2 regions of the Streptomyces sp. bgisy130 genome follow, and region 1 is predicted to be linked to the other one. Evidence: riboswitches for the same ligand, from Rfam matches in the RefSeq annotation. Region 1 holds a riboswitch; the other holds the start of a gene.
The links. Region 1 has a riboswitch for cyclic di-AMP ahead of AC3EUV_RS35715 (C40 family peptidase). Riboswitches for the same ligand answer to the same signal wherever they lie in the genome.
Positions count from the first base shown of each region.

Region 2: another riboswitch for cyclic di-AMP. It lies ahead of AC3EUV_RS06360 (C40 family peptidase); the one in region 1 lies ahead of AC3EUV_RS35715 (C40 family peptidase).

Region 1 covers NZ_JBYISA010000056.1:44-3,902, reverse strand. Annotated here, with positions in the region: gene AC3EUV_RS35725 (ATP-dependent Clp protease proteolytic subunit) at 1-367, shown strand, start outside; gene AC3EUV_RS35720 (hypothetical protein) at 374-682, shown strand; cyclic di-AMP (ydaO/yuaA leader) riboswitch at 972-1,156, shown strand; gene AC3EUV_RS35715 (C40 family peptidase) at 1,161-1,634, shown strand; gene AC3EUV_RS35710 (LysE family translocator) at 1,722-2,381, opposite strand; gene AC3EUV_RS35705 (LysR family transcriptional regulator) at 2,453-3,370, shown strand; gene AC3EUV_RS35700 (ATP-binding protein) at 3,402-3,830, opposite strand.
Region 2 covers NZ_JBYISA010000003.1:255,955-261,566, forward strand. Annotated here, with positions in the region: gene AC3EUV_RS06350 (C40 family peptidase) at 1-330, opposite strand, end outside; gene AC3EUV_RS06355 (hypothetical protein) at 655-1,008, shown strand; gene AC3EUV_RS06360 (C40 family peptidase) at 1,127-2,290, opposite strand; cyclic di-AMP (ydaO/yuaA leader) riboswitch at 2,298-2,482, opposite strand; gene pcrA (DNA helicase PcrA) at 2,772-5,225, shown strand; gene AC3EUV_RS06370 (M23 family metallopeptidase) at 5,320-5,612, opposite strand, start outside.

The sequences.
Region 1 (3,859 bases):
GTCGTGCGATGTGCAGACCATCTGCCTGGGGCAGGCCGCCTCCGCCGCCGCGGTACTGCTCGCCGCCGGCACCCCCGGAAAGCGGCTGGCCCTGCCCGGCGCCCGGATCCTGATCCATCAGCCGTCGCTCCACGAGCCCGTCCAGGGCCAGGCCACCGATCTCCAGATCCAGGCCGAGGAGTTGCTGCGCACCCGCGACATGCTGGAGCGGATGCTGGCGGAGCACACCGGACAGCCCCGGGAACGGATCGCCGCCGATATCGAGCGCGACAAGATCTTCGACGCTGAATCCGCCCGGGAGTACGGCCTGATCGACGGGCTCACCCGTCAGCGCAAGCAGTCCGTCCCCCAACTCGGCGCACGGTGAGCCCGGATGCTGCTGCCGGAACTGCCGCCGCTGCCCGCCCTGACACGGGCCGAGGGTGAGCTGATCGACCGCTACCTGGAGGTGCTCGACCTGCTGGGCAGGATCAACCCGGCCCGGGGCGGCGACACCTACACCGGACTGCGGGCCGCCCAGGCGCTGGTCGGCAAGGCCGCCGGACTGCGCGACGCGCTGACACTGATGCACGACCGGGGCGAGAGCGAACTGCACCGCGAGACCTTGACCCGGGCGCTGCGGGTACTGGAGGGCGAACGCCGGGCCGGGCTCGTGACGATGCCGCCGGCCACGGAGAGTTGACACGACACGCACACGGAGCTGCGCATACGGCGTAGCGTCCGGACCCGATGTGAGGAGGCGACGAATTGCGCGGGGAGACGCAATTCCTTGGACCTCTGATGTTTCGCCCCTGGTCCAGGGGGTGCGGCGCCCCGCGCCAAGGCACTTGAGGGAACAAAAGTAACCATTCAGGCGAAGTGTGACGCATGTCACATACGGCATTTTCAGCTCGGAATTCTGGTGGCGGGTGCGTGACGATCCCTTCGACGGCAAGACCCCGCCACAGCGACGGGGCGGTCCGGACGGGCGCCTAATCCCGCCGCCGTACCGGATGTCAGGTCGACGTTGTGGACCGGCGGGAGCGGAGGACCCGAGCAAGACGGGGTCCCGGCCTCAGGGCCGAGACTCCTTGGGGTGAAGCCGTACGCACGGCCGGGCATCTTCGCCTGCCCGAACCCGACAGGTCTTCCTTCGCAGGCGGCTGACGAAGGGTTTGCGCATGACTGTGCGCACGCAGACGCCGAATCTGCTGGCACGTGCCGGCACCGTCACCGCTCTGACGCTGGTCACCCTGGGCGGGACGACCCTCGCCCCAGGAGAGGCCGGGAACGCCGAAGCCGCCTCCGTGTCCGCCTACGCGCTGCGGATCGCGGCCTCCAAGAGCGGCGCGCCCTACCAGTACGGCGCCCAAGGGCCGTACCGCTTCGACTGTTCGGGGCTGACGATGTACTCGTTCAAGCGCGCCGGGCGGGCCCTGCCCCGTACCGCCGCCGCACAGTACGTCCGCACCCGGCATCTCCCGGCCTCCCTGCGCAGACGCGGCGACCTGGTCTTCTTCCGTTCCGCAGGCGGCATTTACCACGTCGGCATCTACGCCGGCCGGGGCCGGATGTGGCATGCCCCCAAGGCCGGAAGCGTGGTGCGGCTGGAACGGATCTGGAGCGGCGCGGTGTCCTACGGACGGGTGGGCTGACCGGCATTTCGTCTCACGTGTGATCAATTGTCAGTGGGATGGGCTCACTTGGCCGGTGACCTCACCCCCCCTGCCCGTGCCCATCCTTCAGGCCAGCACGACCTCGATGAGCAGGATGCCGCCCAGCGTCGTGAGCAGCGTTCCGGTGACGGCTTCCAGGGCGCGGGTGACCCGGGGGCGGCGCAGCCAGCTGCCCAGGCGGTCGACCAGCAGCGCGACGGCGGGGAACCACACCAGCGCCATGGCGACGACCATCGTCGCGAGCAGGAGGGTGCGGGGCAGCGCGGGCTCGCCGGCCGGGACGAACTGCGGGAGCAGGCTGAGGAAGAGGACCGGGGCCTTCGGGTTGAGGGCATTGGTCAGGAAGCCCTGGCGCAGGCTCTGTGCGGTACCCAGGAGCGCGGGCGGGTGGCCGTCCTGGGGCGCGGGCGGGCCGGTCGTGGCCTCCTCGTGCGTCTTCCGGTGCCGGACGACCCCGAGCAGCGCGCCGACTCCCAGGTACAACAGGTAGAGCCCGCCCAGGAGTTGGACGGCGCCGAAGAGCGCGGGCACGGCGACCAGCACGGCCGCGAGTCCGGCGACCGCCAGTGCGGTGTGCACCAGCAGCCCGCCGGCCACTCCGACGGCGGCCGCGACCCCCGCCCGGCGCGAGTCGAGTGCGTTGCGCACCACGACCGCGAAGTCCGCGCCCGGCATGGCGACCATGCCCGCGGCGACTCCGGTGAAAGCGATCAGCTGTCCGTCCATGGGAGCAGTTTCGCTGGTCAGAGCCTTTAATAGGGAGTGGCAATGTTCTTGGGGAGCCTAAAGAGGTTCTTATGTACGACCCCACGCGGCTGGCCGCTCTGGTGGCGGTGGCGGAGGCCGGTTCGATCAGCAGAGCCGCCGACCGGCTGGGCTACACCGCGCCCGCGCTCTCCCAGCAGCTCGCCAAACTGGAGCGGGAGGCGGGGACGGCGCTGCTGGTGCGCCACCACCGCGGGGCACGGCTGACGGCCGCCGGTGAGCTGCTGCTCGTACGGGCCCGGCGGGTGCTCGACGAGCTGGATCAGGCGCGGCACGAGCTGTCCCGGCTGACGGGGCTGTCCGGCGGCCGGCTGCGGGTCGGCACGTTCATGACCGCCGGGACGCATCTGCTGCCGCCCGCGCTCAGCGCGTTCCGGCGGGCGCACCCCGATGTGGAGCTGAGCGTCACGGAGTACGTACCTCCGCAGGCCAGCGCGGCGGTGGCGCTGGGCGAGGTCGATCTGGCGCTGACGCACGAGTATGTGCCGGGCGAGGCGATGCCCCCGCCGGAGGGGGTGCGGCTCGAACCGCTGCTGACCGAGGAACTGGTGCTGGTCACCGCGCCGGGCCATGCCCTGTCGGCGGGCGCCGGACGTCTGCCGCTCGCCGAGCTGGCCGGTCAGCCGCTGGTCAGCATGGCGCCGGCCAACCCGAACCGGCGTGCCGTGGAGGCGGCACTGGCGGCGGCCGGGGCGAGTGTGGCGGTGCGCTGCGAGTCCCCGAGCTATGCGGTGGTCTGTGCGCTGGTGAGCGCGGGGCTCGGGGTGGCGGTGGTCCCGGAGATGATGGCGGAGGGCTCGCTGACGCCGCTGGGCGTCCGCCGGCTGGACCCGCCGGAGCTGCTCCGCCGGATCTCGGTGGCCTACCGGCCCGGCGGCGGGGCACCGGCCGCGGACACCTTGCGCGCCCTGTTGCGCGGGGCCTTCGCCCGCCACGCCCCCGCGCCGTAGCCCAACGGGTCGCCGGGTGCGGCGGAGGTCTTCAGCGGACGGCGTTCGGCCACGGCACGGTGATCCAGACGGTCTTCCCGCCGGACTCGGTGGGGACGACCGAGAGCCGGCCGCCGGCTTCCGCGGCGAGGCAGCGGATGATGACCAGGCCGCGGCCGTTGTCCTGCTGAACGGCGGCGGGCAGCCGGCGCGGGCGGCGGGGGTGGCTGTCGGTGATGCCGACCCGCAGCTGTTCGTCGCGTTCCAGCCGCAGCTCGACGGTGAAGTCCGGGGACCGGCCGAAGGTGTGCACGACGGCGTTGGTCGCGAGTTCGGAGATGATCAGACGGAGGGAGTCGGCGAGCGCGGAGTCGTCGGGCAGGCCCCATTCGGCGAGCACGGCGAGGGTGTGGCTGCGGGCGGTGCGGACCGAGGCGGGGGCGCTCGGCAGAGTCAGTGAGGATGCTTGGTGGTCTGCCATCGAGGCGCCGTCCCTTTCCCACCGAGGCC
Region 2 (5,612 bases), on a different contig from region 1:
CTGGAGCCTGCTCAGCTCCTCGCGTGCGGTGTCGGCGGAATCCTTCGCACCGTTGTAGCTCTGCGTGGCCACCTCTGCCTCCTGGTACAGCGCGTCGACCCGGTCCTTGACCTGGGCGGGGGTGAGCCGGTGTGCGGCCTGGCCGGCGGCGTCGAAATCGGGGGTGAGGGGGGCGCCTGCCGCCTGCGCGAGGCCGAACGCGGGGGTGGCACCGGCCAGTGCCAGGGTGGCGGCCGTACGGGCGGTGCGCGCGCTGCGCGAGCCGCCACCGGTGAGCAAGGCGAGCGGATGCTGCCGGGGCTTGCGGTGCGAGGCCACGGTGGCCGTCACTTCCTTCCCTTCGAGCCGCGGGTGCGGCGGCGGTCCGTCACGGGGGCAACGGGCCGCCGCCGCACCACTCGGCGGGGGCGGCCGACGGAACGCCGGTGGGAGACCGGCGAGGCGGGGAGTCGGCCGCCTGAGGGAGGACGCTAAGCCTGGGGGTCGCGGCAGTGAGTGTGCTTGCCCGGGATTGTTCGCTTTCGACCGCGGCGGGTACGCGGGTGACCGCGGCGCCATGGCCGTACGGCCGGGACCGGCCTGGCCTGACCGAAGCGGCGATAGTGGGCGCCCTGCCCGAAGGGCCGTGCTATACGGCGGCTACGATCCAGCACTATGGACGTAGTAACCAATATCTTCGTCGGTCTGCACATCATCGGCATCGCCTCCCTGCTGGGCGGCTTTCTGACCCAGATGAAGGCGATGAGCGCGGGCACCGCCCGCTTCGTGCCGGCCATGCTGCACGGCGCCCTGACGATGCTGGTCACCGGCATCGTGCTGGTCGGCCTCAACCAGGCCCAGGACCACCCGCTCAACAACATCAAGCTCGGCATCAAGATGGCCGTACTGGTGGTGATCCTGGCGCTGGTCTACGTCAAGCGGGACGACGAGACGGTGGACAAGCCGCTCTTCGCCGCGGTCGGCGGCCTGACGGTGGCCAACATCTTCATCGCGGTGCTCTGGACCTGACGAGCCCCCCACTACGGCACACCGCGCGGTCCTCGCCTCCGGATACGGAGGCGAGGACCGCGCGGTGGCGTGTGGGGGGTGACCGTGGGGGGTGGTCTGGTGGGGGAGCGGGGCGGGCTCAGCCCGGACGGACGCTCCCGTATATCGGCATGTAGTAGATCGACTCCTCCCGGACGCTGGCGCCCGGCTTCGGAGCGTGCACCATCTTCCCGTCGCCCAGGTACATGCCGACGTGGCTGATGTCGTCATAGAAGAAGACCAGGTCGCCGGGCTGAAGATCCTTGGTGGCCACCCGCTGGCCCACCTTGACCTGGTCCCAGGTCGTCCGCGGCAGATCGACACCCGCCGCCTTCCACGCCGCCTGGGTCAGCCCCGAGCAGTCGTAGGAAGTGGGCCCGGTGGCGCCCCAGACGTACGGCTTGCCTATCTGGGCGCGGGCGAAGGCGAGCGCCTTGGCGCCCTTGCTGGTGGCCGAGTCGCCCGTGGAGCCACCCGTGGAGGAGCCACCACCGGTGGAGCCCCCTGTGGAGCCACCGGTCGAGCCGCCGCTGTCCTGCTGCCGCTGGCGCTCCCGCTCCTGCTGCTTGCGCGCCTCCTCCGCGGCCCGGCGCTTGGCCGCCGCCTCCTTCTGGCGCTCCAGCTCGGCCAGCCGCGCCTTCTCCTGGGCGGTCAGCCGGGACAGCAGCTGCCGGGCCTCGGCCAGCTTGTCCTGGACGGAGGCCTTGGACTCCTTCAGGGACGCCTGCGACTCCTGCAACCGCTCCAAGCTGCGGGTCGCCTCGGCGCGCTGCTTGGTGGCCGCCGCCTGCTGCTCCTGGTAGTCGGTGACGGCCTGCTTCTGCCGGCCGGTCAGCCGCTCCATGAGGTGGTTGCGGTCGACGAACTGCTGCGGGTCCTTGGCGAGCATCAGCTGCGCCGTCGGGTTCATGCCGCCGGTCCGGTACTGCGCCGAGGCGAAGGTGCCCAGCAGGCGCCGGGACTCGTTCATCTTCTCCGCGCGCTTGGCGGAGGCATCGAGCAGGCCGTCCACGGTGTCGCGCTGGGACTCGGCCCGCTCCTTGGCGGCGTTGTATTTCTGGGTGGCCACCTCGGCCTGGTGGTACAGGTCGTCGACCTTCTGTTTGACCTCTTCGACGGTCGGCTTGGGCGCCCTGGGGGCCGCTTCGGCGGACTGCGAGAGCAGGGTGACCGAGGCGAGGGCGGCAGTGGTGAGGCCGGCCGCTGTACGGCGGCCGGTGGGTGAGGCGAGAACGCTGGTGCGCGGCTTGCGGTGCGACGCCAAGACCGGCAACTCCTTCCGTGGACCGCCTACCGGGTTAGCTGTCGGGTTCGGGCGGTGTCGCTGACGGAAGGCTTGCCCTACGGTCCGGACGTCCACTGGCGACGGCCGTACGGATCGATTCACCCCGGTGGTGCTGGTGGGTCCCCGGCTCCGGGTGCCTGAGGGCAGGGCCGGACTCGGCGTCGGCGGCCCGTGCGAACCTGTCGTCCGCGGGGAGGCGGGCTGCCTGAGCGAGGACGTTAGCCAACTCGTGTGGCTCCTGTGAAGGCTGATGTTCGATATGCCCGAAACCTTTTCGTGACCTGAACGCGATGCGGGGGTTGTTGCGGCAGATGTCGGGTTCGGGTACCCGAAGCGCCGGCCGTACGACCGCGGCCGCCGGCCGTCTGACCTGCCGCTGCGCCGGGGGCCGCGCGAAGGCGGTCCGCAATCCGCCACTCGGCGGCGGACTGTCAGTGCGGCGGCCTAGACTCGGTGGGCGATGAGCAGCCTCTTTGATGACAGCTTCCTGGCGGACCTCGGCCACAAGGGCGAGGAGGAACACCCTCCGCCTCCCGAGGACGAGCACGGCCCGGCCCCGGAGGAGATCCCCGCCGACCTCTTCGGCGGGAGGTTCGACGCGCCCGCGCTCAGGGAGACGTACTACCGCGACGGCGCCGCCCGCCCCGCCATCGACCCGGCGACGCTGCTGGAGGGGCTCAACGACGAGCAGAAGGCCGCCGTGGTGCACACCGGCGGTCCGCTGCTGATCGTCGCCGGCGCCGGCTCCGGCAAGACCCGGGTGCTCACCCACCGCATCGCGCATCTGCTCGCCGAGCGGCATGTTCACCCCGGCCAGATCCTCGCGATCACGTTCACCAACAAGGCCGCCGGTGAGATGAAGGAGCGCGTCGAGGAACTGGTCGGCCCGCGCGCGAACGCCATGTGGGTCTCCACCTTCCACAGCGCCTGCGTCCGCATCCTGCGCCGCGAGTCCAAGAAGCTGGGCTTCACGTCCTCGTTCTCGATCTACGACGCCGCCGACTCCAAGCGCCTGATGGCCCTGGTCTGCCGCGACCTCGACCTGGACCCCAAGCGCTACCCGCCCAAGTCCTTCAGCGCGAAGATCTCCAACCTCAAGAACGAGCTCATCGACGAGGAGACCTTCGCCGGGACGGCCGCCGACGGGTTCGAGAAGACCCTGGCCGAGGCGTATGCCATGTACCAGGCACGGCTGCGCGAGGCCAACGCCCTGGACTTCGACGACATCATCATGACGACGGTCAATCTGCTCCAGGCATTCCCGGACGTCGCCGAGCACTACCGCCGCCGTTTCCGCCATGTCCTCGTCGACGAGTACCAGGACACCAACCACGCCCAGTACACCCTCGTACGCGAACTGGTCGGCCCCGCCGAATCCGCCGCCGAGCTCTGCGTCGTCGGTGACGCCGACCAGTCGATCTACGCCTTCCGCGGCGCCACGATCCGTAACATCCTCCAGTTCGAGGAGGACTACCCGGACGCGACCACGATCCTGCTGGAGCAGAACTACCGCTCCTCGCAGACGATCCTGTCCGCCGCCAACGCCGTCATCGAGCGCAACGAGAACCGCCGCCCCAAGAACCTCTGGACGGATGCCGGCGCCGGTCCCAAGATCACCGGCTATGTCGCCGACACCGAGCACGACGAGGCCCAGTTCGTCGCCGACGAGATCGACCGGCTGACGGACGTCAAGGACGCCAAGGCCGGCGATGTCGCCGTCTTCTACCGCACCAACGCCCAGTCCCGTGTCTTCGAAGAGATCTTCATCCGGGTCGGGCTGCCCTACAAGGTCGTCGGCGGCGTGCGCTTCTACGAGCGCAAGGAGGTCCGCGATGTGCTCGCCTATCTGCGGGTGCTCAGCAACCCCGAGGACACCGTCCCGCTCCGCCGCATCCTGAACGTTCCCAAGCGCGGCATCGGCGACCGCGCCGAGGCGATGATCGACGCCCTGTCGGCGCGCGAGAAGATCACCTTCCCGCAGGCGCTGCGCCGGGTCGACGAGGCGTACGGCATGGCGGCCCGCTCCGCCAACGCCGTCAAGCGCTTCAACGTCCTCATGGAGGAGCTGCGGACCATCGTCGAGTCCGGCGCCGGCCCCGCCACCATCCTGGAAGCGGTCCTGGAGCGTACGGGCTACCTCGCCGAGCTCCAGGCCTCCACGGACCCCCAGGACGAGACCCGGATCGAGAACCTCCAGGAACTCGCCGCCGTGGCCCTGGAGTTCGAGCAGGACCGCGGTGAGGACAATCCGGGCACCCTCTCCGACTTCCTGGAGCAGGTCGCGCTGGTCGCCGACTCCGACCAGATCCCGGATGAGGACGAGGAAGGCAGCGGCGTCATCACCCTCATGACGCTGCACACCGCCAAGGGCCTGGAATTCCCGGTGGTCTTCCTGACCGGCATGGAGGACGGCGTCTTCCCGCACATGCGCTCGCTGGGCCAGACCAAGGAGCTGGAGGAGGAGCGCCGGCTGGCCTATGTCGGCATCACCCGCGCCCGCGAGCGGCTCTATGTCACCCGCTCGACGATGCGCAGCGCCTGGGGCCAGCCCTCGTACAACCCGCCCTCCCGGTTCCTGGAGGAGATCCCGGACGGCTACATGGAGTGGAAGCGGACGGGCCCGGCGACGCCGTCCGCCTCCATGGGCAGCCTGTCGGCGGGCGGCGGAGGCGGCTTCGCCTCCTCCCTCTCGTCGTCGCGTGCCAAGGGCCCCAGCGGCTTTGCGACCCGCCGCACTTCGGACCGCCCGGCGGTCTCGCTGGCCATCGGCGACCGCGTCACTCACGACAGCTTCGGCCTCGGCACGGTCGTCGGCGTCAAGGGCAGCGGTGACAACGCCGAGGCGACGATCGACTTCGGCGGCGAGAAGCCCAAGCGGCTGCTGCTGCGGTATGCGCCGGTGGAGAAGCTGTAACGGAAGCCGGAAGCCGGAAGCCCCCGGGGATCTTCCTCGGGGGCTTCGTCGGAGCCGTAGGCGATCAGGCCGGATCAGACCAGACCGGACCAGGTCAGTTCGGGTCGAGGCCGTGGTCGCGCAGCCACGGCAGCGGGTCGACCGCCGCGCCGCCGCCGGGACGCACCTCGAAGTGCAGATGCGGTCCGGTGGAATTGCCGGAGTTGCCCGAATAGGCAATCTGGTCACCGGCCTTGACCGTCCCGGAGCGGATCTTGGTGCTGCTGAGATGGCAGTACCAGGTCTCGGTGCCGTCGGGGGCCGTCACGATCGCCATGTTGCCGTAGGCGGAGTTCCACTGGGTGCGTACGGTGCCGTCGGTGGCGGACATGACCGGGGTGCCGTAGC